Regions from separate parts of the Alteromonas sp. McT4-15 genome, predicted to be linked through region 2. Evidence: predicted binding sites of a transcription regulator. Region 2 holds the regulator's gene; each other region holds the start of a gene.

What was found. Region 2 encodes sigma-54, which starts transcription at its own class of promoters, with help from an activator protein. Its sites were predicted from a motif close to GTTGGCACGNNNNTNGNNT; they were not measured.
Region 1: nirB (nitrite reductase large subunit NirB) is a predicted target of sigma-54. The motif match lies at 4,886-4,904, and genes of this name have one in related genera.
Region 3: fliE (flagellar hook-basal body complex protein FliE) is a predicted target of sigma-54. The motif match lies at 5,437-5,455, and genes of this name have one in related genera.

The regions. Positions count from the first base shown of each region.
Region 1 covers NZ_JAJALG010000028.1:27,370-37,536, reverse strand. The annotation lists gene LHL20_RS16190 (phosphatase PAP2 family protein) at 1-198, shown strand, start outside; gene LHL20_RS16185 (nucleotidyltransferase family protein) at 305-808, shown strand; gene LHL20_RS16180 (nitrate regulatory protein) at 818-2,146, opposite strand; gene LHL20_RS16175 (hypothetical protein) at 2,480-2,767, opposite strand; gene LHL20_RS16170 (SulP family inorganic anion transporter) at 3,040-4,605, shown strand; gene nirB (nitrite reductase large subunit NirB) at 4,928-7,477, shown strand; gene nirD (nitrite reductase small subunit NirD) at 7,511-7,882, shown strand; gene LHL20_RS16155 (nitrate reductase) at 7,905-10,167, shown strand, end outside.
Region 2 covers NZ_JAJALG010000007.1:63,100-73,266, forward strand. The annotation lists gene LHL20_RS07645 (response regulator transcription factor) at 1-67, shown strand, start outside; gene mgtE (magnesium transporter) at 87-1,445, opposite strand; gene LHL20_RS07655 (HPr family phosphocarrier protein) at 1,646-1,918, opposite strand; gene rapZ (RNase adapter RapZ) at 1,918-2,763, opposite strand; gene ptsN (PTS IIA-like nitrogen regulatory protein PtsN) at 2,822-3,265, opposite strand; gene hpf (ribosome hibernation promoting factor) at 3,279-3,566, opposite strand; gene LHL20_RS07675 (RNA polymerase factor sigma-54) at 3,596-5,092, opposite strand; gene lptB (LPS export ABC transporter ATP-binding protein) at 5,166-5,891, opposite strand; gene lptA (lipopolysaccharide transport periplasmic protein LptA) at 5,894-6,448, opposite strand; gene lptC (LPS export ABC transporter periplasmic protein LptC) at 6,417-6,995, opposite strand; gene kdsC (3-deoxy-manno-octulosonate-8-phosphatase KdsC) at 6,992-7,540, opposite strand; gene LHL20_RS07700 (KpsF/GutQ family sugar-phosphate isomerase) at 7,541-8,521, opposite strand; gene LHL20_RS07705 (calcium/sodium antiporter) at 8,524-9,480, opposite strand; gene mlaF (phospholipid ABC transporter ATP-binding protein MlaF) at 10,016-10,167, shown strand, end outside.
Region 3 covers NZ_JAJALG010000003.1:67,047-77,213, forward strand. The annotation lists gene fliJ (flagellar export protein FliJ) at 1-82, opposite strand, end outside; gene fliI (flagellar protein export ATPase FliI) at 102-1,436, opposite strand; gene fliH (flagellar assembly protein FliH) at 1,429-2,211, opposite strand; gene fliG (flagellar motor switch protein FliG) at 2,279-3,319, opposite strand; gene fliF (flagellar basal-body MS-ring/collar protein FliF) at 3,333-5,027, opposite strand; gene fliE (flagellar hook-basal body complex protein FliE) at 5,040-5,369, opposite strand; gene LHL20_RS03600 (sigma-54-dependent transcriptional regulator) at 5,640-6,977, opposite strand; gene LHL20_RS03605 (sensor histidine kinase) at 6,994-8,136, opposite strand; gene LHL20_RS03610 (sigma-54 dependent transcriptional regulator) at 8,273-9,739, opposite strand; gene LHL20_RS03615 (flagellin N-terminal helical domain-containing protein) at 9,894-10,167, opposite strand, start outside.

The DNA.
Region 1 (10,167 bases), on a different contig from region 2:
ACAAAGAATAGGGCGGTGCGGCTTTGGGTGTATTTGGTAGCAGCGATATTGGTTATGACAATTGGTATAAGCAAAGTCATGTTAGGAATGCATTGGCCCAGTGACGTTGTGGCGGGATGGTGTGCAGGCGGCAGTATGGCGGCGCTGAGCTTTTATGTGATCAAATGGAAGCGCAAGTTGCGTGTAAAAACGTCATAACCATTACAGAAGTATCATATTTTAGCGCGAGACGACCATGGGAAGTAACAACGCTAGTGGCAGCATTGACTATGTAGAAAAAGTGTCGAGTTTGCTTGCAAGTGATATGTACCGCATGCGCTGCTTAACCGCACTAAGGGAGCTTGCTCTACCCCAAGGTTATATTGGCGCGGGCTTTTTACGAAACGCCATTTGGGATGTACTGCACAACAAACTTTCTTCAACACCACTAAACGATGTAGATGTTATTTATTTCTGCCGACAAAGTGAGAAAGAGCGTGACGCAGAGCTTGAACGTCGCTTGCACGACATGATGCCCGAAGCCAACTGGCAAGTGAAAAATCAAGCTAGAATGCATACTCTGCATGGCCACAATCCATACGAAAGTTGCGAACAGGCCATTTCATATTGGATTGAAAAAGAAACGTGTGTTGCGGTTAAGCTAAATGAATTGGGGCGTGTAGAGGTGTTGGCGCCTTTTGGTCTACAGGCTAATTTTGCCAGCACGCTATCTATTAACCCTCGCTATCCACGACGCGAGATCTTTAACACGCGAGTGAAGCAAAAAGATTGGCTTAAAATATGGCCACAGTTAACTCTTCATTATTGATACGTAGCACTACATCTTTTCAGCAATAGTCACTATCTTGGTGGCGATAGAGGCAATCGTTGTACTTTCGCTCATCGCTTGTTTCTGTAACCGTCTATAAGCGCTATTTTCGCTTAAGTTAAACTTATTCATTATCACAAGTTTGGCGCGTCCAATGACCTTTTGCTCATGAATGGCGCGCTTGGCTTCATCGAGTTCTCTCCCCATGTCTTCAATATGTTTTGCCTGTACCCGAAGTAAATCGTAAAACGAGCGGTGAGCGGCAAGTGTTTGTGTTTGCTCATCAATCGCGGCGGGATTGGCGTTGTCTTTGCCTGCATCTTCTACAAGACCAGGCATGTTAGGGTCGAATAACAAGGTCAGTGGCGAGCCTTCACTTAAATGTTCATCGTTGAATCTATCGAGCAATTGCTGATGGTTTGTCAGTTCGTTTTTGGCGTCTATTACTTTTTGATTTGCTTGCTCCAATAATGATTGAGTAAGCTGAACTTCAATTGTCTGCAATGCATCGATGCGTCGTGTTGCCACGTCAAACCATACTTCTGATATGGCCTCTGAAATAGGGCTGCCATCGCTTAGTTGCGCAATCATTTTACGCAACCGCAAGACATCGAATGTCGCTTCACTTTCATTTAATTCGCAAAATGATTGCATACTGGCAGGTGGGCTAAACTCACTAAAAATAGTAAAATGATGGTCTTGGGCGTGTTGTAAGGTATGTAATTTTTCGCACAAATGAGACTCAAAGTGAGTTTCAGCAAATCCAATTGCGCCCCATGCGCGCTCTTGCCCTGCGTACTCTTTGGCTTGCATAAAGTTAAAAAGTGAAACAAGCAGCCGAGTAATATCAGGGTCGCTGGCAATATCCGCGGCTTCGAAAATAACAGTTAACAAGCTGGCAATAAGTCGACTATATGCGCGTGTTGATTCAAGTGCGGATAATCCTTGCTTATTAATTTGTTCTCGAAGGTGTGGCAAATAGTCAGTGGCTTGCATTGCTAGCGTAATACTGCTGAGTAAACGCGGGTTTCCCGAGCTTACCGTATTGGTAAGGTAAAGCGATTTCAAATGGCTTTTTAACAGTGACTCAGCGCTTTCGCTGTGGCTGATATATTGAAGCCTAGCGCTTGAGTAACGCGCTCCCTTTGAGCCCAAAAAGATATTACTGGCGCCGCGCTCTTTTTGTAGTGCGTGCACAAGATCACAAACCGCAATAACAATGCGACAATTGCTCGACAACTGTTCTAACACGGTAATTTCTGCGTGTTTAGCCGCAAGTAAAAAACGTTTAGTTGCATCGCTACATAGCGCTGCAGAAGTTTCTTTTTGTTTTAGCATGTTTCTACGGGTGTACCTGTGTGACGTATTGAACGTACTTTTTTTGTTGTTAGCGTACTTGTCACGATACCTTGCAACAGCTATGCCTTTCTGAGTGAAATCGCAACACTCTCTTATTTCAGCATCAAGTAAGAATGTATATGAGCCGCGCCAACGCGCTTGATTTATGGGTAAAGAAAAACGCTGTGTAATGAAAGACGTTTAAAAAGAGAAGTCGAATGCGTTAAAGGTAACAAAAGAAAGAGGTAAGAATGAGAAGAGATAGGAGTGAGAAGGGCTAAAAGTGAAAACAAAACCAAGAGGTTGCGCCATTGTGGTGCAACCCCGATGCCACTAGTTGCGCACTACGCGCAAAAACCACCCCACAAACAGAGAAATAAGGAAGCCGAAGAAAGAGACCAGAATAGTAATGTTTAGCATCTGCCCAGAGAAATCTGCATTTTCACCAGTATGTTCGCTTACTAACATACCTGATGCCTGAAAGATGAAAAGCGCCGCGACAGAAAATAGCAATATGATTGCTGTCGATACCATTGTCGCTTTCCAGTAAGCCTTGGGTGACGCCCAGTGGATAGCGCCAGCAACCAGCACGCATAAAATAGTCAAGATATAAGGGACCACGTTAACTCCTTAATAGTGAAGTGATAGCCATTATTTTTAATCGATAAAGTGTGCGATGTACCACGCACTTCGCAAAAAATACTGGCATTACGATGCCACGGTGTGTGCTGTTTGTCAGCAAGCGAGCGCTAATTTAACCGTTTACGTGGCGATTTTGAGCGATAATGGTGATAGAATCGCCAACAAATTTTTAAAAGCCGTGTTGGTGTTCCACATTTTGTTGAAACGCCAAGGCGGTCTTTTGTGTTTAACACTTAAGCTTCTGAGAGAACATGTTCGATTTAATTACCAGTAAAGACAGTAATGTAAAAAACGACGTGCTTTCAGGTATTACCGTTGCGCTAGCACTGGTACCTGAAGCCGTAGCTTTTGCATTTGTAGCCGGTGTAGAACCTATGATTGGTTTGTACGCGGCATTTATGATGGGCCTAATTACCTCTGCCATTGGCGGTCGTCCAGGTATGATTTCTGGTGCAACCGGCGCTATGGCGGTTGTTATGGTTGCCTTGGTGGCGCAGCACGGTGTGCAGTATTTGTTTGCCGCTGTAATTCTCGCTGGCCTTTTGCAAATACTATGCGGGGTATTTCGGTTAGGGAAATTTATAAGACTGGTGCCTTACCCCGTAATGCTAGGCTTTGTTAATGGTCTCGCCATTGTCATTTTCCTCGCTCAGCTTGGTCAGTTTAAGGTGATTAACGCTGCAGGTGAGCTGCAATGGATGCAAGGTACCTTACTTTATTGGATGCTAGGCTTGGTGGCACTGACCATGGCAATCATATATTTGCTGCCTAAGTTAACAACCGCTGTACCAGCTTCATTGGTCGCAATTGTTACGGTAACGGCGTTGGTGCATGGATTAGATTTAGAAGCGCGCACGGTTATCGACTTTGTCCGTGACCTTTTACCTGCTGACCAGCGTGATTCCGCGACACTTGCGGGCGAGCTTCCAAGCTTTGCCATACCTATGGTGCCGTTCACGTGGGAAACCTTCATGATCATCCTGCCTACCTCGGTTATTTTATGCTTGGTGGGTTTAATTGAATCGCTACTTACCCTGTCATTGATTGATGAAATGACAGATACCCGTGGGCGCGGAAACAAAGAATGTGTTGGTCAAGGTGTTGCCAACACGGTTAATGGTTTCTTCGGCGGTATGGGTGGTTGTGCCATGATTGGACAGAGCATGATCAATATTAATTCAGGCGGTCGCGGTCGCTTGTCTGGTATTACAGCGGCTGTGGTACTACTAGGCTTTATTCTTTTTGCTGCTCCTCTCATTGAGATGATCCCGCTAGCGGCACTAGTTGGCGTGATGTTTGTTGTGGTAATTGCAACATTTGAGTGGGCGTCGTTTAGAATTATTCGCGGCGTGAACAAAGAAGATGCCTTTGTACTTTTCTTGGTAACTGGCGTTACCGTTATTGCTGACTTGGCAATAGCCGTTGTTGTTGGCGTAATTGTGTCGGCATTGGTGTTCGCATGGAAACACGCACGTCATATTGAGGCAAAATCACATATCGATAACGACGGCTGGAAAGTGTATGAGCTTGATGGTCCGCTTTTCTTCGGCTCAGTGTCTCACTTTAAAGACTTGTTTGATATTGCCAACGACCCAGACGATGTTGTGATTGATTTCAAAGACTCTCGCATTTGGGACTCGTCGGGTATTGATGCGTTAGATACCTTGGCTGACAAATATGAAGAGCAAGGTAAAAAGCTGCACATTCGCTATATTAGTGACGAGTGCCGCTGCTTGCTGCGCAAGGCAGACAAATTTGTAGAGATTAATGTGGTGGAAGACCCGCGTTATCGCGTGGCTACGGACAAACTTGCATAGCAGGTATGCACACTCAGTAAGTTTGCACCAAGCGAATACATGAATGCGTTTGTTTGGTGCATCTGAGCATTAGAAATATCCGGCGTTTTTGTCATATTTAATGTAAAAACAATTAGTTAAGTAATTGGCATTGTTATTGGATATCACTATACGTAAAGTGTGTACTAGTAATTTTGTGTTGATTGCTAGAAGTGTGATTCATAACACTCCGTAAAATGTGTTAGTTAGGTATCTTGTCAATACTTAACGAAAGTAGGCAACGAAGCCCGCACCAACGAAAGTTGGCGCGGGCTTTTTTTTGTCCCGAAGAAAGGGGAAAAACATGACGTCATCTGATTCAAAAACGCGCATCGTGGTCGTAGGCAATGGCATGGTGGGGCACCACTTTGTCGAACAACTACATAGCAGCGATGCAAACGCCGACATAACCGTACTTTGCGGAGAGTCTCGGCTCGCCTATGACCGTGTATATCTATCGTCCTACTTTAGCGGCGCGAGCGCAGATGACTTGGCGCTAACTACGCCTGCACAATATGCGTCATGGGGCGTCAATGTCGTGACCAATGCCATAGTGACAGACATCGACAGAGAGAATAAAACCGTTGTTACCTCTGAAGGTCAAAAATTCGATTACGACAAGTTGGTGTTGGCAACAGGGTCATATCCATTTGTGCCGCCAATTAAAGGTAACGACCAAGAACACTGTTTAGTCTATAGGACCATTGAAGACTTACTGGCTATTGAAGCGTCTGCCAGTGTCAGCAAGGTTGGGGTTGTTGTTGGTGGTGGTTTACTTGGTCTAGAAGCAGCCAATGCACTCAAGCAGGCAGGGCTTGATACGCATGTTGTTGAATTTGCCCCACAGCTAATGGCTGTGCAGCTAGATACGACGGGCGGCGACGTACTTAAGCAAAAGATTTCATCGCTGGGGGTTACCGTTCATACGCAGAAGGCCACGCAGTCAATTGAAGCGGGTGATAGCTGTCGTTACAAAATGGTCTTTGCTGATGGCAGTGAGCTTGAAACCGACATGATCTTATTCTCAGCAGGAATTCGTCCCTCTGATCAACTTGGCAAAAAAGCGTCATTAACGCTTGGTGAGCGTGGCGGTATTGCCATTGATAATCACTGTTTAACGTCTGATCCGAATATTTATGCTATTGGTGAATGCGCACTGTGGGACAACAAAATATTTGGCCTTGTTGCGCCAGGTTATACGATGGCACGCACGGCAGTAAGCCATCTCACTGGTGGTGACAGCGAATTTACTGGCGCAGATATGAGTACCAAATTAAAGCTCATGGGAGTTGAGGTGGGTTCTATTGGTGATGCGCACGAGCGCACAGAAGGGGCGTTGAGCTACACCTATCTAAACCAGCCAGAGGGTGTATACAAAAAACTGGTGGTAGACAGTGAACAGAAGCGAGTGCTAGGCGCCGTGTTGGTTGGTGATACCAGCGACTACGACACGCTATTACAGTATGCGCTTAATGACATTGCGCTTCCTGAATTCCCCGAGAGCCTTATTTTACCATCCAGTGGTAACGCTCCGGCCTTAGGTGCAGATGCGCTACCTGACACAGCGTCTATTTGTTCATGCCTTAATGTAACGAAAGGCGATATTGTGTCGGCCATCGACAGTGGCTGCTGCAGTGTGGCAGACGTAAAAGGCGAAACCAAGGCAAGTACAGGATGTGGCGGCTGTGCGGCATTACTCAAAAATGTTGTCGACGCGGAACTTGAAAAGCGCGGTGTTGAAGTGTCAAAAGCAATTTGCGAGCACTTTAACTATACCCGCCAAGAGCTGTTTCATATTGTGAAAGTCAACGGTATTCGTACTTTTGATGAACTGCTTGATGCGCACGGTGAAGGCCTTGGATGTGAAATTTGCAAACCCGCTGTAGGCTCAATACTCGCATCGGTTTATAACGACTATATCCTTAAAGAGTCACATTTACCTTTGCAGGACACCAATGACATCTATCTAGGGAATATGCAAAAAGACGGCACCTACTCGGTAGTACCACGCGTTCCCGGTGGTGAAATAACGCCCGAGAAGCTTATATTACTTGGTGAAGTTGCTAAAGAATATCAACTCTATACAAAGATCACAGGTGGCCAGCGTATCGATTTATTCGGCGCCCGTGTTGAGCAACTACCGGATATTTGGCAAAAGCTTGTTGAAGGTGGTTTCGAGACAGGACATGCCTACGCCAAAGCACTTCGAACGGTGAAATCTTGTGTAGGCAGTACGTGGTGTCGCTATGGGGTTCAAGACTCTGTGGGGACGGCTATTGACCTTGAAAATCGTTACAAAGGTCTGCGAGCGCCGCACAAAATAAAGTTCGCGGTGTCAGGGTGTACCCGCGAATGTGCAGAGGCACAAAGTAAAGATATCGGCGTTATTGCAACAGAACAAGGTTGGAACCTTTATGTGTGCGGGAATGGCGGTATGAAGCCACGCCATGCCGATCTTTTCGCCACCGACTTAGACACGCAAACCTTAATCAAATACATCGACCGCGTGCTGATGTTCTATGTAAAAACTGCCGATCGACTTCAACGCACCTCGGTGTGGATGGACAACTTAGAAGGTGGGCTAGCCTACCTTCAAGATGTCGTCATCAATGACGCATTAGGCATTAATGGCGAGCTTGAAGCGCAAATGGATACGGTCGTTGACGCCTACCAATGCGAGTGGAAAACCACGATCGAAGACCCACAGTCACGCAAGCGTTTCCGCCAGTTTGTTAATAGTACTGAAACTGACACCAATATTCAGTTTGTCTCTGAGCGCGGGCAAGTAAGGCCAGCAACCGTAGCCGAAAAAGCCGCAGGCGTTGGACAGTTTATCCCAGTGTCTATGGTGTAAAACGACTGAATAAAAGACAAAAGGAGCACATTAATGACGGCAGCACACGATTTTTCCGCAATGCCCACTGAAGAAACAGTATGGCACTGCGCGTGCACTACCGGTGATTTAGTCACCAATAGCGGCGTTTGCGCGCTAATAGAGAACGAACAGGTCGCTATTTTTCATATCAAAATGAACGGTGAATCTCAGATTTACGCTATCGGCAACTTTGATCCTATTGGTAACGCCAATGTGTTGTATCGCGGGTTGTTGGGTTCTATTGGTGGTGCGCCGGTAGTGGCATCTCCTTTATACAAAGAGCATTACTTCCTAGAGACTGGGCTATGTAAAGAGCGAGACGATGTGTCGGTGCGAGCATTTAAGGTAAAAGTTGAAGATGGCAACGTCTACATTGCCCAATAGTGCAACAGTCTAAGGTAAGAACATGAATATGGCTACACAACAACATAATGCTGTAAGCGAGCAGCTTAAACAAACCACGTGCCCTTATTGTGGCGTGGGTTGTGGTGTAGATATCAGTTGCAACGTGAGTAAGCGTACCATTACCCTGGACAACGTTATTGGTACGCCCGAGCATCCCGCCAATTATGGTAGATTGTGTGTAAAAGGAACAAACCTGCTAGAAACAAACGATTTATCAGGTCGCTTGCTTCATCCAACCGTAGCAGGAAAGTCTGTGGATTGGGACACGGCCACAGACGTTATTGCAGATAAAATCACCTCTACTATTGCGCAGTATGGCGCGGATGCCGTTGCTTTTTATGTCTCAGGTCAGCTTCTAACGGAAGATTACTATGTTGCCAATAAGCTGATGAAAGGCTTTATCGGCAGTGCCAATATCGATACCAACTCACGTCTGTGTATGTCATCGGCGGTGGCTGCATATAAGCGCGCATTTGGTGAAGATGTCGTTCCTTGCGATTATTCAGACTTAGAAAACACCGACCTGATTGTGATTACAGGCAGTAACGCCGCTTGGGCACATCCCGTCCTTTTTCAGAGAATTGAGCGGGCTAAACGCCAAAACCCCGATATGAAAGTGGTCGTCATAGACCCAAGGCAAACCGAGACCTGTACGATTGCTGATATGCACTTAGCGATAGCGCCGGGAACTGATGTCGCGCTATTTAATGGTCTTCTCGCTTATGGAGAGAGCACAGGGCGCATTGACCATAATGCGGTAAAGGCATTTGCAGAGGGCCTCGACGACGTTTTGCTAAACGTTAATGACTGCGCTATTGAAAACACTGCACAGCTTTGCGATGTTGATGTTTCTCTTTTGTCTGCTTTTTATGCACTTTTTTCAACGCAAAAACGTGTTGTGACATTTTATTCCATGGGGATAAATCAGTCGTCCAGTGGTGTCGATAAGGCCCAGTCAATCATCAATTGTCATTTGGCGTTTGACTTGATCAGTAAAACCGGATGTGGCCCCTTTTCGATAACTGGGCAGCCTAACGCAATGGGCGGGCGCGAAGTTGGCGGCCTTGCCAACATGTTGGCCGTGCATTGCGATATTGAGAATCCTGAGCATGTAGATGCGATTAAAACCTACTGGAATGCCCCGGTTATGCCACAAAAGCAGGGGCTAAAAGCAGTAGACTTATTTGATGGCATTGAGCAAGGAAAGGTTAAATTTGTTTGGATCATGGGCACCAACCCTGTTGTCAGTATGCCAAACCGACGCCAAGTTGAGCGCGCGTTAACCCAGTGCGAGATGGTTGTAGTTTCTGACATTGTTAACGCCAATGACACGCTTCAGTTTGCTCATGTTGCCTTACCCGCCACGGGGTGGTCTGAGAAAGACGGCACAGTCACAAACTCTGAACGACGTATCTCAAGGCAGCGAGGCATTTTGCCTGCCCCAGGTGATGCAAAGCACGATTGGCAAATTATGTGCGATGTTGCAAAGAAAATGGGTTTTTCAGAAGCATTTGACTACACCCATCCTTCACAAATATTTAGCGAATACGCCGGGCTAACTGGGTTTCGCAACAATGGAAAGCGTCAGTTAGATTTATCGCCATTGCACGGCTTGAGCGAGAGCCAATACAACAACCTTTCGCCAATACAGTGGCCGTTTGAAACGCGAGACTCAAGCTATGATGGTGAACCAACCGTAAATTTGCACGCCCGACGCCCATTTGCGGATAAAGTTTTCTCTACATCTTCAGGCAAAGCAAAGCTCATTGCTGTGCAGTATCGCGCGCCATTGCAGCAAACCAGTGGCGCATATCCCTTCATTGTAAACAGTGGGCGCGCTCGCGATCACTGGCACACAATGACCCGTACGGGTAAAGCAGCAAAGCTACACGCGCACATGAAGCACGCTAACGTCCATGTTAACCCTGATGACGCCATAAAATATTCTCTGAAACACGGGCAGTTAGTATCACTTGAAAGTCCGGCCATGGCCGAAGGAAGCGCAAAAGCGTCTCAAGACTCACTGACCGCGATACCTGTTATTTATCCTGTGAAAATGGATGACAGTATACGAAGAGGCGAGGTTTTTATTCCTATTCATTGGTCGGCGCAGTGGGGATCGCATTGCCATTTAGGGGCATTGTACGCCAGTGCGGTCGACCCCATTTCAGGGCAGCCAGAGCTAAAGCATGCGGCTGCGATGATAAAGCCTGCACCATTTGATGTTATTGGACACGTATTTTTTGACAATAGTATTGATGAAC
Region 2 (10,167 bases):
AACCGTGTGGGGTGTAGGATATAAGTTAAATTTAACCGGCTACGTCGACAAAGCACTCAGTGCGTAATGTGTATTTCGCTGAAAGGTTAGATAAGGAAAAGGGTAGCGGTACCCAAGAAGGCAAAAATACCTACAACATCAGTGATGGTAGTCAGGATAACGCTACCTGCTAATGCAGGATCTATTTTTAAGCGTTTCATAATCATAGGTAAGGTTGCGCCTGCTAACGCTGCTGCAATCATATTGACTAGCATTGCAAAGGCGATAATTACCCCAAGCATATAGTCTTGTTTCCACAGCGCGATTACCGAGGCAATGAGGACTGCCCAAATAGCCCCATTTAAAAAGCCAATGGACATCTCTTTACTAATTAACCAGCGGGAGTTACTCGCGTTGACGTGACCAAGTGCCATACCGCGTATGACCAGTGTAAGTGTTTGGTTACCTGCAACACCTCCCATGCTTGGCACAATAGTATTTAGAATCGCCAGCACGGCCAATTGACTTAAGGTTGCCTCGAATAAATCGCTTACCATTGCCGCCATAAGGGCAGTGACTAAGTTAACCGCTAACCAAACAGAACGACGTTTAGTACTTTGCATGACTGGTGCAAAAGTATCTTCGTCATCGTCAAGGCCCGCCATACTCATCATCGAGTGCTCTGCGTCTTCACGGATAATATCGACTACGTCGTCAATAGTAATACGACCAACGAGACGATTATTTTCATCTACCACAGGTGCTGATAACCAGTTATATCGCTCAAAGAGACTTGCCACTTCATCATCAGGCATATTAACGGGTATTGCTTCTGACTCTGTATCCATTACGTCAGACACTTTGTCATCTGTATCGGCGGTAAGTAAGCGAGTAACGGGGACAATACCAACAAGGTTATCGGTGCGATTTACTACATAAAAGGTATCGGTATTCTCAGGCAGTTCACCTTTTAAGCGTATATAGCGTAGAACAACATCAATAGTAACATCTGGACGCAACGTAATTGTGTCCGTGTTCATAATGAAACCAGCGGTCTCTTCACCGTATGATAGTGCTTGCTCGGCACGCACCCTATCTTGGGCGTCCATGGAGTCGAGAATATCTTGTAAAACGGTTTCTGGAAGGCTACTGAGCGTTTCGGCTAAGTCATCCGTGTCCATCTCTTCCAATGCATCAACAACATTAGCTGGAAGCATTTTAGCGATGATGCCATTACGCACGTCATCAGAAAGTTCTTCTAATATATCACCGTGGAAATCGCCATCAATTAGCTCCCACAAATCATCACGAGTTCGGCTGGGGCTGGATTCAAGAATATGAGCAACATCAGACGGGGGAAGTTCTAGCAGAAGCTTACGCACAGACACGAACTGACCGTTGTTCAATGCACCATTTAATGCACGAAGCTGAGTCTGTACGTATTTGGAAACAAGCGCTTCTGCCATAAGTAGCGAGTCCTACTAAGCTAAACTGAGATTAGATGAAACGAGCTCATCCCAATTTGTCTACAGGGCAATTTGGGATTTATGCAGTAGAATATCGCAATTGTGATGAAGCTGTCATGACAATTGCGAGCATAATGACGTTATTATGACTAAGTGTTGTTTATTTCGCCAATTCAAGTGCTTGTATTGGGCGGGAGCACTTACTCGGCCTCGTTGAATTTGCCTTCAATAAGTTGCTCAATGGCTGCCATGGCTTCTTCGGCATCACTGCCTTGCACGACAACGTTGACTTGTTCACCTTGATGACTTTCAAGCATCATTAGTCCCAGTACACTGTTTGCGTCAGCTTCCTTGTCACCCTTTTTAAGCACAATTTTGGCGTCAAATTGGTTGGCTAGTTGTACAAGTTGCGTGGCAGCACGAGCATGAAGCCCTAATTTATTAACGATTGTGAGTGTTTTCTCAATAATCATTACTGGTTCAACTCTCTGTGACGGATTTGAACGTCTGGATGAATTTCCAAAAATGTTTTTGATAGCGCTTGGGCGATGTATACCGAGCGGTGCTGTCCGCCAGTACAACCAATTGCCACGGTGACATAACTGCGATTATTGCGCTCTAAATGTGGAAGCCACGTTGTGATCAGGTTCTGTATTTGCCAAATAAATTTTGTTACTACAGGTTGAGACCCTAAAAATACTTCAACAGGCGCGTCTAGCCCAGTCAAGTGCTTTAAATCTGGTTCCCAATGAGGGTTGGGCAAAAACCGTGCATCAAATACATAGTCTGCATCTTTGGGAATGCCGTGCTTAAAGCCGAATGACTCAAACACAAGCACTAATCGCGAGCTTTTCTTACCAAGAATACGTTCGCGTATTAGCTCAGCGAGTTGATGAATAGTGAGTTTGTCGGTATCCAAATAGAGATCGGCTCGCTCGACAATAGGGGCCAGCAGCGCTGACTCTGCGCGAATGGCTTCAGAGAGAGACTTGTTGAGCTTGGCCAGCGGGTGCAATCTGCGTGTTTCGCTAAAACGCTTAACGAGCACATCATCACTAGCATCAATATACACAATGGTCATCGACCAAGACGAAGGCAGGTAATCAAGTATTTCTACTAAATCGTCTGGATTTTTAGGCAGGTTACGTACGTCTATGCTAACGGCGACTTGATCGTATTCATCAACCACTGTGTGCGTTAGCGTAGGGAGCAAGTTAACCGGAATATTGTCAACGCAGTAATACCCTAAGTCTTCAAGAGCGCGCAGTGCAATTGATTTTCCTGAGCCCGAACGACCACTGATAATAATCAGCTTCACTTATATTCTCCCTTTACACTGTTAAGCGCTTAATGCAGTAATGTTGTATAGCAGCGAGTTACGCTAACGCATTTATAATGTCATCGCTTGTGGTAGCACGCCTTATTGCTTTAATAGTGTCTTTATTACTCAGTTTGCCTGCGACTGTGGCTAGTGTTTGTAGATGACCTTCGGTTTGTTCTTCAGGTACTAATAGTGCAAAGAAAATATCGACAGGTTTTTCATCTAGCGCATCAAAATCAATAGCTGGTGTGCTGGTAACAACAATGGCAATAACTCTATCAAGGCCAGCTAAGCGACCATGGGGAAGGGCAATGCCGTTTCCGATACCTGTGCTACCCATTCGTTCTCTCGCCAACAAACTATTCAGTACTGTCGACTGGTCGATATGCGCGTTGTTCTTAGCAGCAATATCGGCAATGATCTCTAAAATACGCTTTTTACTATTACATTGAACCGCACATTCAGTGCGGTCCAGACTTACGATGGCTTGTATATCCATACTTAATTAACTACTAGTGCTTTTTAAGTTTTTCCTTATGCTTGATTACCTGCCGGTCGAGTTTATCAACCATGCTGTCAATCGCCGCATACATGTCGGTATTTTCTGAGGATGCGAATACTTCAGCGCCACTTAAGTGAACTGTCGCTTCTGCTTTTTGGTTTAATTTTTCAACGTTCAGGATGACATGCACATTAGAAATGTGATCAAAGTGACGTTCAAGTTTGCTGAACTTCGTATCGACATAATTACGCAAAGAGTCGGTGATTTCGACATGATGACCAGTAAGGTTGATTTGCATATTTCGTCTTCCTTATATTATTAAGCCCGTTAAATAAGGCTCTTGCGTTGGTTCGACGGCGGGATCGATAACGATTCCCGGTACTTTGCTATTGTCCGCCGGGCAACTTTAATGCCTTGCTCGGCCAACAATGAAGCAATCTTGCTATCACTTAGTGGTTTACTGGGTTTTTCAGCTGCCACTAGTTTTTTGATCAATGCACGAATGGCGGTTGATGAACATTCACCACCTGACTCCGTTGCAACATGGCTAGAGAAGAAATACTTCAACTCGAAGATGCCACGAGGGGTATGCATGTATTTTTGTGTTGTCACACGTGAAATAGTCGATTCGTGCATATCTACCATTTCTGCGACATCATTTAATACCATTGGTTTCATCATTTCTGGGCCATGTTCAAAAAAGCCCATTTGTTGCTGCACAATACAATTTGCTACCTTCATCAGTGTGTCGTTACGCGACTCTAGGCTTTTGATAAACCACTTGGCTTCTTGCATGTGTGAGCGGATAAATTGTGAATCGCTACTGTTCTTCGCACGGCGACTCATTGCGGCATATTGTTGATTGACGCTAAGTTTTGGCAGGCTATCAGGGTTCAGCTCAACCACCCAACGGCCATTCTTTTTGGTAACCGATACATCTGGAATAACGTACTCAGGTTCTTTAGTAACTAAAGCACTACCTGGGCGAGGATTCAAGGTTTGCAGCAAACGCATAGCCTCGCGAAGCTGATCTTCTTTCAATCGGCTCTTGCGCATTAAGGTGCGGTAATCTTTGCTACTCAGCAAATCAGAATAGTCTTCTATTAACTGCTTTGCCTCGGCAAGCCATGGTGTATCATCTGCGAATTGGCGAAGCTGTACCATCAAGCATTCTTGTGGGGTGCGCGATCCAGAACCAATGGGATCGAACATTTGAATGCGCTTTAATACACATTCTACTTCGTCCATTTCAATGAGTTCCTCTTCATCTTCGCCAGAGGCTTCTTGCGCGTTAACCGCCTCTAAAATCTCTTCAAGAGTAACGGTTAGATACCCTGACTCATCGATAGAATCAATGATAGCCATTGCAATGGCACGGTCAGTGTCAGAAAAAGGGGTGAGGCGCATCTGCCACAATAGATGTTCTTGTATGTCCTCAGTCGTTTCACCTTGGAAAATTTGTTCGTCGTCACTGGCAGGTCCTGGTGCCGGCGCAGACGATGCTGAATAATACTCATCCCATGTGCTATCGATTGGCAATTCGTCTGGAAGATCATTTTTTTCTAGTGCGTCGCCAGCTTCCAAAGTATCACTTGATGCAGTGGCAGAAGCTTCTACCCCACTGTCATCATTATCGATGTTATTTTTTTCAAGCTGAGGCTCGTCGTGGCCTTCTTCAACTTCTAATAGCGGGTTTGAATCCAACGCTTCTTGAATTTCTTGTTGAAGATCGAGCGTAGAAAGCTGCAACAGTTTAATGGCCTGCTGCAACTGAGGTGTCATGGTGAGTTGTTGGCTAAATTTTAGCTGTAAAGATGGTTTCATCTACGTCTTATTTAAATGCTCTAAATTGAATATACCTGAGCGAGATTGAAAAATGACAATCCGGTTACACTAACTATAGCCTGAATTGTTCGCCTAGGTATACATCCCTTACTTTTTGATTACTTAAAACCTGTTCCGCAGTTCCTTGCGCAATAAGCTCGCCATGACTCACAATGTACGCTTTTTCACAAACATCCAATGTTTCTCGTACGTTGTGGTCAGTGATAAGGATACCGATACCCCTATCTCGAAGATGTTGAATAATCTTCTTTATATCATTTACTGATATTGGATCAACACCAGCAAAGGGTTCATCCAATAAAATAAATTGTGGTTTAGCTGCAAGGGCGCGCGCAATTTCCACTCGGCGGCGTTCTCCCCCTGACAAACTCATCCCCGTACTATTACGTATATGGTTAATATTAAATTCATCAAGTAGCGCATCGGCTTCTTCCTCTTGCTGCTGTGAATTTAAATCTTTACGGGTTTGTAAAATTGCCATGATATTTTCATGCACAGTGAGCTTTCTAAATATAGATGCTTCCTGCGGGAGGTAGCCAATTCCGCGGCGTGCACGCTCATGCATGGGCTGATGTGTTAACTCGTTGTCGTCAATTTCAATGGCGCCCTTATCAAGAGGAACAAGCCCAACAATCATATAAAATGTTGTGGTCTTACCAGCACCATTTGGGCCTAACAGGCCTACAATTTGACCTGTCGATACACTGAGGCTGACATCTCGGACAACCTGGCGTGATTTATACGCCTTAGCAAGGTTTCTTGCGCTCAAAGTAGCCATTGCTATTGGTTGCCCTCGTTATCTTGTTCGTTGTCTTTAGCATTCGTCTTGCGAATTGCTTCAGGAGTGAAAACAGTTGTCACTCTTCCTTCACCGTTGTCGTCATCGCCACCGGTTGCAAGCAGTTGCTCGGTAATCATATCAAAGGTAATGCTGTCACCTTTTACCATACTGGTGTCTTGTTTCAGCTCCGCTTTCCCGGTAAGCGATATCACCCGATTAATCACTTCGTAGCGAATTTCATTCGCCTTAGCGGATACTGGCGTTCCATCTTCAAGCTCTTGCGTATAGCTCGCAGGGTTACCGCGTGCGACAAACACTTCTCTGCCTTCGCCCGCTGTCGCGATAACTTCAACTTCGTCGGCATTAATCACAAGCGAGCCTTGAGTAATTAGAACATCATCTTTGAACAACGATGTTTTATTTTTTCCATCAACAAATTGTGACTTAGCATCGACTTTAATTGGCTTAGAAAAGTCATCTTCACTAGCGAAAACGGAACCACTAGCCAACGCTAAAATTAAGCTAGTTGCTAGGGGAATAAGTGGTTTGTACATGATCGATAAGCTCATATTCTTGGGTGCGCAAATTCGCATTAAACCCATTGCTTTGAATGACATATTGCGACCCCAGTATCTCTACTGGTTGATCAGATGTCATCTGCTTGTTGTCTAAATTAATCTGAATGTATTGTGTCGTAATGGTTTTGACAAAATCATCTGTAGTTTGGTTCTCTATTTGTACGTTATTTTCAAGCTGAATCAGCTCGTTGTTGTACAATGTTCCTTCCACAGCGGTAACGACCCACGGTGACGTAGCGTTATCAGTGTAAAGTGTATAGCGTGGCGCACGGAACAATACAAAGCCAAGTTGATCGTAATGCTCCATCGATTCTGCAAACACCTTATGATTGAGCTGGCCGTCTTGATTATAAAGAGTCGTAGTAAGATTTTTTGCCTTATACGCGGGTTTTAATGCATCAAGTTCGCCGCTATTTCTTACTTCTGGCGGCTCTTCCATCCACGTGGGTAAATACATTAGTAGCGCCAATATAAATAGCGCAGAAATGCTCAGCCCCAGTCGATTGAAGCCAAATTGGCTCATACACTCGCTCCAAAAATACCTTGCTCAACCCCTTTGGCTTGCAGGATTGTGTCAGAAATTTCGCGCACAGCCCCAAATCCACCAGGGAGCGTAGTTTTCCAGTTTGCTTGTTTAGCGACAAAAGGATGGGCATCTGAAACTGCAATTTTTACGCTTGCATGGGCAAACATACCTGTGTCAGGCATGTCGTCGCCTACAGTGGCAACATTATCAGGGCGCAATGACAATTCAGTCATTAGGGCTTGTAGTGCGGCAGACTTATTTTCTTCACCTTGAATGATATGGGCTACGTTGAGTGCCTTCATGCGGTTTTCCACAATGGTAGAGCGACGCCCCGTAATTACTGCAACGTCAACGCCATGACTCACTAAGGCCTTTACGCCGTAGCCATCTCGGGTGTGAAATGCTTTGAGCTCTTCACCATCATTGCCCAGATAAATGCGCCCATCAGAAAAAACACCATCTACATCACAAACCAACAGTTTAATATCTGCAAGACGCTTAAAGAGCGTGTCATCTAATTCGGTATATAACGTTGTCGCCATTTACAGCACCCCCGCTTTTAATAGCATATGCATGTTAAAGGCGCCGATAGGTTTGCGATCGCTGTCAACCACCATCAATGCACTAATTTTATGGCTTTCCATTAGGTTCAATGCTTCAACCGCTAGCTCTTCTTGAGTGGTTGTTTTTCCGCCTTGTGTCATAACGTCAATAACTTGGGCGCTATGTAAATCAACTCGCGCATCTAAAATACGACGCAAGTCTCCGTCTGTAAACACGCCAAGCAAAATTCCGGCACTATCAATAATGCCTGTCATTCCTAATCCTTTTTTAGAAATTTCAAGGAGTGCTTCGGCAACGGTTGCATCTGACTTTGTTAGCGGAATATCACTACCCGAGAGCATTATGTCGCCTACTTTAAGCAGTAGTTTTCGGCCCAAGCTTCCACCTGGGTGTGACAACGCAAAGTCGTCAGATGTGAATCCTTTCTTGTCTAACAATGCGACTGCGAGTGCATCCCCCATAACTAATGTTGCTGTTGTGCTAGAGGTTGGCGCTAAGCCTAGTGAGCATGCCTCTTGCTCGACACTAATATCAAGTACGATATCTGCGTATTGGCCTAGCGAGCTTTGTGCACTGTTTGTCATGGCGACAACTCTTATTCCTAAGCGTTTCACCACGGGCAGCAAGTTAACAATTTCGCTCGTCTCGCCCGAATTGGAGATAGCGAGCAATACATCGCCCTTGCTCAACATGCCTAGATCTCCATGGTTTGCTTCGCCAGGATGCATGAAAAAAGAGGGGGTACCTGTGCTGGCAAGTGTTGCAGCAATCTTATTGCCAATATGACCGGATTTTCCCATTCCTGAAACAACAACCTTACCCGTACAGGAAAACAGAATGTCACACGCTTTCTCAAAATCTTCATTTAAGCGACTGGCAAGATTTTCGATAGCGCTAGCTTCAATATCGATAACGCGTTTTGCAGAGGCAATGTAGGTGTTTTGTAATTCGTTATTCATGATTATCCAAACAGCCAGAATTGATAGCCGATAAAACAGGCAAGCAATAAAAGTCCGTTAGGCCTAGAAATAGTGCGTTTGCCAATCAGATCGAAACTAAACAGGAACAGTAGCAAGGTCAAGCCAAGCATGACGTACATGTCGCGATTATAAACATCAGGGTCCAGTAGCCCTGGTGCTATTAGACCTGGCATACCCAACACGGCGAGTAGGTTGAAAATATTTGAGCCGATAATGTTACCCAATGCTAAATCATCCTCACCTTTAAGCACGCCGGCAATGCTGGCTGCAAGTTCGGGTAAGCTTGTTCCAAGTGCGATAATTGTTAATCCAATAACTAAATCAGAAATACCAAGATAACGCGCGATTTCTACAGCGGAATTTACTAGGAAATGGGCACTCAAAGGCAAAATAACAAGACCAACACCAATCCAAATAAGCGCAGACGTGTTCGACACATCTTTAGGGATTTCATCGGCAGTTTCGGCAACGAGAGGGTCTTCTTTATCAACTTGCAGCGAGAGCCACGCCATCATCGCTAAAACAAAAATAAAAAGACCTAGCAAAATAATGCCTTCGTAGGATTTTAATTCACCATCAAACATAAAGCCTATTGCGATAAGCGAGATGATGAGTAGCGCCGGGAGTTCACGCTTAAGCGTTGTTGAGGAAACGATAAGAGGTTTAACTAACGCGGTGATACCCAACACTAATGCGACGTTGGTGATGTTAGACCCTAATGCGTTACCTACCGCAGTGTTCATATTTCCGTTTGCTGAGGCAATCGCTGATACGACGATTTCAGGGGCTGATGAGCCCATCGCCACAATGGTGAGACCTATCATCATCGGCGATATTCCGATGTTTTTCGCCAGTGCAGATGCACCGTACACAAAGCGATCGGCACTCCAACTTAAAATCACTAGTCCTACGATGAAAATTACGATGTTTAAAAGCACAACAACCTGTAATAAAAAGTATTTCGCTAGATTGTCGCAAAAACAGTGCCATTTGCATATGGGAAGTGCATTTTATTTTATTGTAGCGATAAAGTATCTGTTTTGCGCGTTACCACACTCTACAAACATGTTGCGTTGCCTTTAACACACGACAAGCGACCAGATTTTAGCGAAATTTACTGTAAAATCAGGCGTTACGATGAGCTCGTTCAGTTTCAGTTAATAAAAAATACTCTACCATTTCAGTGCCCAGATAAGTGTTATAGGGCTTTTCGAATAAGACAACTAACACAGCAATTGGGCTGACAGGCTTAATCATTCGTATTCATCGAACATAACTTGTAACTTTTTGACTTTGGCGACGCCCTTGAAAAAGCGTAGAATGTCACTAGATTACACTGCCCAGTAAACTTTACTGTGAAAGTAATCGAAGGCATAGAACTTGAATGTTCTCGATGTTAAATAAATTTTTATAAAGCCCGCCGACGTAAATACTGGCGGCTTCATTAGGTCAAGGGTCGACATTAAACACGCTATGGATCATTTAGTTGAAATAGACAACCTTACCTTTAAGCGTGCCGATCGTATTATTTATGATGGTATTTCGCTTAAAGTGCCCAAGGGAAAAATTACTGCGGTAATGGGCCCAAGTGGTATTGGTAAAACCACACTGCTGCGCCTTATTGG
Region 3 (10,167 bases), on a different contig from region 2:
GCTGAGCTTGTTGATAGAAACGCGCCTCACGTTCTTCTTTTTCTTTTTCAAACTCTGCAAGACGTTCTAGTTGTTTAGACATAGCGAGTCACAACTTACCCTTAACCTTGCCCAAGGCCTTTGGCAAGAGCAGCCATACCTTCCAAACTTTCGTCATAAGGCAGTACTTGCTTCATACCCTGCTGCAAAAACGCATTAATCGCCGGCTCTGCACGGATTGCTAAGTCGATGCGAGGATCAGAGCCCTTCGCATAGGCGCCAATTGAGATGAGATCTTGGTTTTGCTTGTAGTTCGAGTATACCTGCCTAATTCTTCGCGCCATTAACTGATGCTCTTCACTTACCACCATAGGCATTACGCGGCTAATCGATGCTTCGATATCTATCGCAGGATAGTGACCACTGTCCGCTAAGGTTCGTGACAGAACAACGTGACCATCTAAAATGGCACGCGCGGCATCGGCAATAGGATCTTGGAGGTCATCACCTTCTGTCAGTACGGTGTAAAACGCCGTTATTGAACCTTGTCGCTCACTCCCATTCCCCGCACGCTCCACCAGTGCAGGTAAACGTGCAAACACTGATGGCGGATAGCCTTTCGTTGCAGGCGGCTCACCCACAGCAAGCGCTATTTCACGTTGCGCCATGGCGTATCGCGTCAATGAGTCAATTAATAAGAGTACCTTCATGCCTTTGTCGCGAAAATACTCGGCGATAGTCACTGCTGTTTCACAGCCCTTTAGTCGCATCAGTGGGGAGGTATCGGCCGGCGCTGCAACAACCACTGCCCGTTGTCGTTCTTCTTCGGTTAAAATTTCATGGATGAACTCTTTTACTTCTCGTCCCCGTTCGCCAACAAGCCCAACAACGACAACATCGGCTTCGCAGCCTCGCGTCATCATGCCAAGCAAAACACTTTTACCAACACCACTACCGGCAAACAGCCCCATACGTTGCCCAACGCCCACGGTATTAAGGGCGTTGATTGCCCGCACGCCAACATCCATTGGTGTATTAATGGGGCGGCGAATAAGCGGGTTCATAGGTGGGCGTGTCGTCGGCGCGCGAGCTTCTGCCTCAATTGCACCTAAACCATCAAGGGGTTGGCCATTTCCATCCACTACTCGGCCGAGTAACCCCATGCCAACAGGTAATCCGCTTTGTCGATTAAGCGGCATAACGCGGCTACCTGGCACAATACCGCGCACGGCTTCAGTGGGCATTAGATAGGTGATGTCATCGCCAAAGCCAACAACTTCAGCTTCAATTTCGCCTTCGATGGTCTGTACCAAGCATTGACTTCCAACCGGTAATTGGCAGCCAACCGCTTCTAGCGTTAGTCCTATGCCTCGCACTAATTTGCCAGCAGCGACCACGGGAGGAGAGGTAACCTGTTTGGTCAATGACTCAAAATGATTGTGCCAAGGGCTAGTCATCTGATAGACCTTGGTTTAAAAGGAATTGTTCGATAACGTCGCGACAGCGCCGTTCAATCGACACGTCAACCGCATTATGAGCTGTCGCAATGTCACAACCTCCCCGTTCCATTGCCGCAGACTCGATAAAGTTCCAGCCTTTTTTTGCAATCTCTTCTTCACCAAAATGCGCTTGAACAACGGCGATATCTTCAGGGTGCATGTGTATTTGATATTCAGTTTGGTTGATAGGAAGCGCTTTAATCCCTTCACTCAATGCTTGCTGGATAACCTGCGTGTTAGTGGTAACTTCTGTTTTAATCACCGCTTTAGCCAATGTAACTGCGAGTTTTACAAGCTGATCACGGGTTTCATCATTAACTTGCGATAAGGGATCATGAAGTTTCTCCGCCAATAGTTGCCACACCTCAGCTTGAGTAGCAACTTGCTGCCTTCCCTCTTCAAGCCCTTGAGATAGCCCTTCTGCCTGACCTTTCTCTACCCCTTCGGCGTACCCTTTTTCTAATCCTTCGGCTTTACCTTCATCAAAGCCTTTTGTCTTACCCTCTAGGTGTCCTTCGTCGAAAGCTGCTTGTCGAATAGCTTCTATTTCTTGTGCCGTGGGCGGTAAGATCTCTTCCTCTTCTTCGGGGGGCTCGTATTTCCAATCAGAACGGCGATTTAACGCATTAGTGGGTTCGTTATCTCGTGGCGCATGAGGATCGTCCACAAAAGGTAAATCCCACTTTTTAGCTTCACTTGCTTCGCTTTCTGAAAAACTTTTCTTTGCCGTCATTCTTTTACCTGACTGTTACGCCGTGGCACTCGCCCAGTTTGACTAGTTACCCACCACATCTATCCGCTTACAGGAATTCTTCGCCGCCACCGCCGCCAAGCATAATTTCACCAGAGTCAGACAGACGACGAGCCACAGACAAGATTTCTTTTTGAGCGGTTTCCACTTCACTAATACGTACAGGACCGAGTGCTTCAAGGTCATCGTTAAGCATCTCAGCAGCACGTTTAGACATGTTACGCATAATCTTTTCTTTAAGCTCTTCGTCTGCACCTTTAATGGCTTTAAGTAGCGCATCTTGTTGTACTTCCCGCAAAATGGCTTGAATGCCTTTATCATCAACATCCACCAAGTTGTCAAAGACAAACATAAGGTCTTGGATTTGCTGGCTCATTTCTTCATCTTGCTCACGGATAGCATCCATTAACTGCCCTTCGATTGCAGTATCTAGGTAGTTCATGATGTTGGCCGCCGACTTCAAGCCGCCCATTTTGGCTGCTTGTGTACCCGCTTGACCCGCAAACTGTTTCTCCATAATTTCGTTCAGTTCTTGTAGTGCCGCCGGTTGAACTTCTTCAAGGTTAGCAATACGCATGAGAAGGTCTAAGCGCACTTTCTCTGGGAACTGCGCCAAAATTTCTGCACTTTGCTCTGGCTCTAGGTAAGACAATACAATGGTTTGGATCTGCGGGTGCTCATTTCTAATGATGCTGGCAACCTGCTTCGAATCCATCCATTTAAGTGAATCAAGACCTTTGGCACCGCTTCCCATCAATATTTGATCAATGAGGTTAGCGGCTTTATCTTCACCAAGTGCCGCGGTTAGTGCCCGTTTAACAAAGTCTTGGCTTTGGAAACCAATGGTGCTGTAGTTCTGAATTTCTTCGATAAAGTGTTTGTGTACCGCAGTAATTTTAGTCTGCGTCATATCATCCACTTTGGCCATTTCAGTACCCAGTTTCTGTACTTGCTTTGGCTCTAAGTGTTTTAAAATTTGCGCCGCATCTTCTTCAGACAAACTCAATAGTAAGATTGCAGCTTTTTCGACGCCTTCTAATTTACTGACGTCGTATGACGGTTCTTCAACATTGGCGAGTTCTTCAGCCATAATTAGTCTCTCACTACTCGTCTTGCATCAACCAGCCCTTCACGACTTGGGCTGAGAGTTCTGGTTCATTCGCTACAAGTGCTCTTACCGCTTTAAGCACATCTTCATCTTTATGTAGGTCTGGCAACATTAACGAGCCATCCGGTGCAAAGCCAACTTGACCTTCATCGAATTCTGAAGTCAGCATGCTTATTGTATCATCACCAAGATCTAAACCTTCATCCGCATCAAACTCTTCTGCGTCATTCGACTCATCAGGGTTAATTAAGCGGCGTAGCATTGGACGAATCACAAAGATGATAAGTACTATTATAACTAACCCACCAATAACTAGCTTAAGAATTGGTAGAAAACCTGGCTGCTCCCACAAAGGTACATCTTCTATCTCGCCTGCATCCATACGAGTAAAGGGTACGCTTACCACTTCTAGCGAGTCACCTCGCGTTACATCAAAGCCAATACCGCCTTGTAATAATCTGCGAATATTAAGTATTTCTTCCTGCTTACGTGGTGTTGGCGTTATCGCACCATCTTCACCTGCAACTTGCGTGTAATCAACAGCTACAGATACACTAAGTCTACGAATAACACCCGTTTGTTTTTTAGTATGGCTAATTGTGGTGTCAAGCTCGTAGTTACGGGTTGATTCTTTGGCTGTTCGCCCTGGCATGGTCTGCTGACTGGCTGAGCCTGCATTTTCTGGAATTGTCGAGTCTAATGGCGGTTGGTTTGATAGTGCGCCTGGAATGCCACCAACACCGCCACCCACACTATTTTCTTCCATGATCATTTCACTGCGCACAGCAGGTAAATCAGGGTTATAGCTACGTTGCGTTTGTTCCATGGCGGTAAAGTCCATGGTGACATCAGCTTGCGCGGTATAATTGCCAATGCCTAGTACGGGAATAAGAATGGCATCGATTTTTTCAAGATATTCTTGTTCGCGCTGACGTTCAATTTCATACTCTTTACGCGCTCGTGCACTCATCGAGTCTTGTGAGCCAGAGTTTAACAGGCGACCATTGCTATCGGTCACCGTTACTTTTGACGGCTCCATGTTTTGGACTGCTGATGCAACAATATCAACCACCGCATCTACTTCTTCACCGGCAATCACTGAACCGCGTTTTGCGGTGAGTACAACGGTAGCTGAGGCCTTTTTCTCACGGCGGGCAAACACATTCTCTTTTGGCATGGCCAACAATACTCGCGCCTTTTGGATACTCGCGATGTCTTCAATAGTTGAGGCAATCTGCTGCTCTCGAGCATGTTTGAGGCGTTCCATTTCTACACGTTGGCTTACCCCAAAGCCCATGTCTTGCATTATAATGTCGGTACCCGAATCCCCCGCTTTAGTAAGCCCTTGACGCGTCATACCTAGGCGGATGTTCTGAAACTCATCACTACGCACATAGACCGTGTTACCCTCAAGCTTGTAGTCAATCTGATTGGCGTCCATGTAATCGAGGGTTTCTATTAGCTCTTGCGTCTCCATTTTAGCAAGTGGACGATAGTCGGGTTCTTGAGACCATATGAAAACAAAGATTGCGATGGCAACGCAGATAACCAGCACTACCACAAGCGCCACTTGGCGCATCATGTCTGTACTGCCCAAGGTGTCCATAAAACCAGATTTGTTTTCTGGCTCGTTGTCTGCAGATTGATGTTGATCTGGAATAGTTAAGTTTGTACCTGTTGCTTCAGCCATAACCTACCCCATTTATACCGGCATATTCATTATTTGTTTGTAGGCATCAAGTACTTTGTTACGCACTTGTACAGTCGCTTCAAAGGCGATACCAGACTTCTCTTTAGCGAGCATGACTTCTGCCAAACTTAGGCTCGGATCACCCATTTCGAAACGCTGTTGCATGTCTTTTGAATTCAGCTGCATGTTATTGACGCCGTCTACCGCATGCTTGAGCATGGTGGCAAAGTCGCTTGCCGATGAGTTAATTTCATTGAGCTGCTGAGGCTCATTAACTTGAAGACGAGTTTGCCCAATCATGTTTTGCATTTCTTGATACAAACTGTTGGCTTTAACGTCCATAACCACTCCTAGAGTTCTTACACAACACGCCGCTGCTTTGGCGAATTCTTTTTAGATAGGAGAGATTTAGCAATCACCTTGCCAACTTTATTTGACCATATAAATCAACAGCTTAAACTTTAAAAACTGAAGAATGCCAAATTTATGACACGACAATGGAAGAAACAACAAAAAACCGCCGCCCAGTAAACTACAAAGGCGACGGCCGGCTATGAAACCAGTAAAAAGGTGCAACACAATGGCTATAGCCATTGTGAGTGAGGTATTACACTAAGCAGGCACGTCGATACCATCCTCTCTCATACGAGCAAGTTTGTAGCGCAGAGTTCTCGGGCTAATACCCAGCTTTTCTGCGACATCTTTTCGCTTACCATTACAAGAGACCAAGGTATCGAGGATAATTTGATGTTCTTGATAGCGAAGCTCTGAACCTAACTTATTGTCTTCAACCTGCTCTTGAGTCGTATCAATAGTTACCTGAATATCCTCATCAATCATGAGATCGCTGGCGTCAATTTCGCCGTTCTCGCATAAGATGAGGGCACGCTGAACTACGTTCTCTAGTTCGCGAACATTGCCCGGCCAACTATACTGGCTAAGCTTATTTCGGGCTGCCGCACTTAATCTTATTGTACCCAAACCTTGTGATGAGGCGTGTCTATTCACTAGATGCTCAGCCAGCGGTACTATGTCACCGGGGCGCTGAGCGAGTGGACGCCACTCAATTGGAAATACATTTAAGCGGTAATATAAGTCTTCTCTGAACTCACCTGCGTCTACCGCTTTTCTTAAATCTCGGTTGCTCGTGGCGATAACTCGCACATTCAATTTTACGGTCTTACGCCCACCAAGTCGCTCAACCTCGCGCTCTTGTAATACTCGCAATAGCTTTGCCTGTAGCGCTAAGTCCATTTCGGTGATTTCATCTAATAACAACGTGCCGTCTTGAGCTTGTTCAAACTTACCAGGACACGCCTGAATAGCGCCGGTAAACGCCCCTTTTTCGTAACCAAAAAGGGTTGCTTCCAACATATTTTCCGGAATTGCGGCACAATTGATAGCAACAAACGGTGCCTCGCAACGGGGTGATTGGTCGTGAATGTAACGTGACAACACTTCCTTACCCGAACCACTAGGCCCCATAACCATGACAGTTGCATCAGATTTAGCCACTTTGCATGATAGTTCGAGTAATTTGAGACTTGTTGGGTCAGCAACAATTGGCGTGCGCGATTCTATCTTTTGTGCTGGCGCGTAACGTCCAACTAGGTTAAGTAACACCTCAGGAGCAAAAGGTTTTGATAAATAATCTGTGGCCCCATCGCGCATTGCTTGCACTGCATCGTCAATCGTCGCATAAGCCGTCATCAATAAGACAGGCATGTTGGGAAACTTTGCTTTTATACTTTTGAGCAACGTTAAACCGCTCATTTCACCCATTTGGATATCACTGACCACAAGGTCAACGTGGCGTGAAGACAGCACCATCAGCGCGGCTTCTGCACTGTCTGCATCTACAACGTCATAATTCCCCAACAAAAGCGTATCAAATAGTGCCTCTCTGAGGCCTGCGTCATCTTCTACAATCAAAATGGTTGTTTTAGACATCATTATCTCCTGATACTTATGCTACTTGCGTCATGGTATGACGTGTATCTATGGGTGGATTGCACGGAAGCGTTAACGAAAAGCAAGCGCCGCCATTTTTTACGTTGCTCACACTCAAGCTTCCGTTATGTGCAGTAACAACAGATTTCACTACCGCCAAACCAAGACCAGTTCCATGCGTTTTGGTAGTAAAGAAAGGTTCGAATATTTTTCTTTGTAGTGAGCGAGGAACACCTTCTCCGCGGTCAGTGACAGAAACGGTTAACTGACCATTGCGGTGGCAGGCCTCAATACTGATCATTTCGTTTTTGGGCGTTACTTGGCTGGCATTGTGGATCAAATTTAAAACAGCGCCTTGTAATGCCGTCAAATTACCTGTTATTGATATGTCTTGATCAAAACCTGAAAAAGATAACGTTTGAGCGTGTTGAGCTGCCATAGTATTGGCACTCCCCTCAATAGCGGCGAAAAGCTCAGCGAGCCTTATCTGCGCGACCACTTGCTCTTCACCAGATTTAGCAAATAGCAGCATGTCGTTCACCTGACTCTCGAGCTCTTTTAAGCGGTCTGACAACTTATTTGCAAACTGAGTTTGTGCCTCTGCCGCTAGACCTTTTCGCGTGAGGTTTGAGGCATACAACATGGCAGCAGAAAGTGGTGTTCTTATTTGGTGAGCCAGTGATGCCACCATTTTTCCTAATGAAGACAAGCGCTGCATGTGACTAACACGCGCTTGTAACTGCCGTGTTTCAGTCAAATCGGTAATAACTATTAGCTGGCCCGGTTCATTTTCAAGGGGTGTTATTGAAAGCTTTACCCGACGTCCGTCAACCAGTGATACTTCATGGCCATCGTCAGCACGCGGCTTAAATGAACGGGTGATGATGCTACGCCAAACCTCTTCTTCAAGGGGTTCACCTAACAAGGCTTTAGCTTGCTCGTTGGCTTGACGGACAATACCTTTACCGTCAATAACGATGACGCCTGCAGGCATTACTTGCAACAAATGCTCTAAACGAGATGCTTGCAGTCGTAACGACGCAATATCATTAGATTTCGAGCTACACTTACCGCTTTGCGCAATCGCACTGTCAATTTCATCGTGCAAAAAACGATTTGCTGAATAGTCGGTTGTATTGTGTGTGCCTTCAAAAGCCATATTACCCTCGTCAAATTGCAGACGCTATTGAGATATGACTGGATAAAGCAGAAGATGTGCCAAAATTATTTACACAATAATTTCAACAAGATAAGAAAGAAATTAGGGAATAAAGCGTAACGTCAAAACCCTGACGTTACGCATCTTCAGTGCGTTGGATATCGTACTTGCGCATTTTCTCAACAAGTGTAGTACGTCTCATGCCAAGTTTGTCGGCCGCACGAGCCACCACCCAATCCTGGTTATCCAAGGCTTGGCGAATAAGGTTAACTTCAAGCTCTGACAAGTACTCTTTAAGATTAACACCTTCTTCTGGAAGTGCTGATGATATCGTGCTGTTAGGCGCAACATCTTCATTGCTGCTATCTGGCTCTTCTTCAGGTTCTTGTGCAGCGGCTTCGGCGAACAAAGCATTGAACGCTTCGCGCTCAAGGATCTCTTCTGGATAATCAGGTTCGTAAGCTTGCACATCGCCGTATTGGTATTTTTCGGGTAGATCAGCAATATCGACAATTTGCCCAGGATACAAAATAGTAAGGCGCTCAACTAAATTAGACAGTTCACGTACATTACCTGCCCATTCATGCTCCATAAGTGACGCTATTGCATGTTCAGTAAACCGAACGCCTTCTACACCATCACCTTGAATGCGACTATTAAGCTCTTGTAATAATAACGGAATATCATCTTTCCGCTGACGAAGAGCAGGAGAGTCAATTGGGAAAACATTTAAGCGGTAATATAAATCTTCACGAAACTTATCTTCGCTAATCATGTTTTCTAGATTGCGGTGGGTAGCGGCGATAATACGCACGTTACACTGTAGAGGTTTATTCCCACCTACTCGCTCATAAGTGCGCTCTTGCAATACTCGCAGTAGCTTGACCTGCATCTGCATTGGCATATCGCCAATTTCATCGAGAAATAGCGTACCGCCCTCAGCAAGCTCGAAACGCCCTTTCCTAGCACTTATCGCACCAGTGAAAGCGCCCTTTTCATGCCCAAACAATTCACTTTCCAGCAGCTCTCCGGGAATAGCACCGCAGTTAACGGGTATAAACGGGCCATCTTTACGCTCAGATAAAAAATGTACGTTACGGGCAACAACCTCTTTACCTGTGCCCGATTCACCGAGAATAAGTACGGTTGCATCGGTTGGCGCAACTTGCTCAACTAAGCGGCGTACAATTTGAATTTGCTCACTTTTACCCACCAAACTTCTAAACAAGCGCGTTTTCGCCCCTGAAGAACGTGAAAGGCCAGGCTTACGTCTTGTGTATTCTTGGCAACGGTGTATTGCCTGTGTCAAAACTGGGTAGGTAAGAGGTGTTGCTATTACACTCACTAAATTGCGATATGCAGATGCTTGGCTATTACTTTCTACCAAAGCCACAAAAGGAATATGAGGGAATTTTTCAACAAACCCTTTCACCACTTGGCTCGACGTGTACTCAATAAGCACCGCATCAGCCCCACTATCTTGCAAATACCGCTCACCCTCATTAAAACTGCGAGCCTGGCATGACTCGCCCATGAAGGTAACGATAGTTTCCAAGTTTTGAATAAGTTCCTGGTTGTCACTAACCAGCAAAATGTTCTTCATCAATTCCCCGAGAACGCTTTGTTATTATTTACAGTTTAGCGCATTTACAAATTGTAACGGCAAAAGATCGCAGCGCAACAGCTGAATGAGGAAATTTACCAATAAAAAAAGCAGGTTGCCCTGCTTCTTTCGAATAATATTGAAAAATAATGCGTTAATTTAGCAGTGCAAGAACCTGACCTTCTTGCTGATTTGCTTGCGCTTGAACAGATATTGCTGCTTGTCCACGCACGTCATTAGCCGCTCGCTCTGAGGCGGCTTGTGCATAGTCTAGGTCTTGTAGCCGGCTTCTTGCTTCTGCTGTATTAACATTCGCTTGTGTAAGGTTACGAGCAGTACTTTCAAATCGATGTTGCACTGCACCGAGATCGCCACGCGCACCGCCAACCACTTCAATTGCATCGTCGGCTGCACTAAGTGCATCTTCA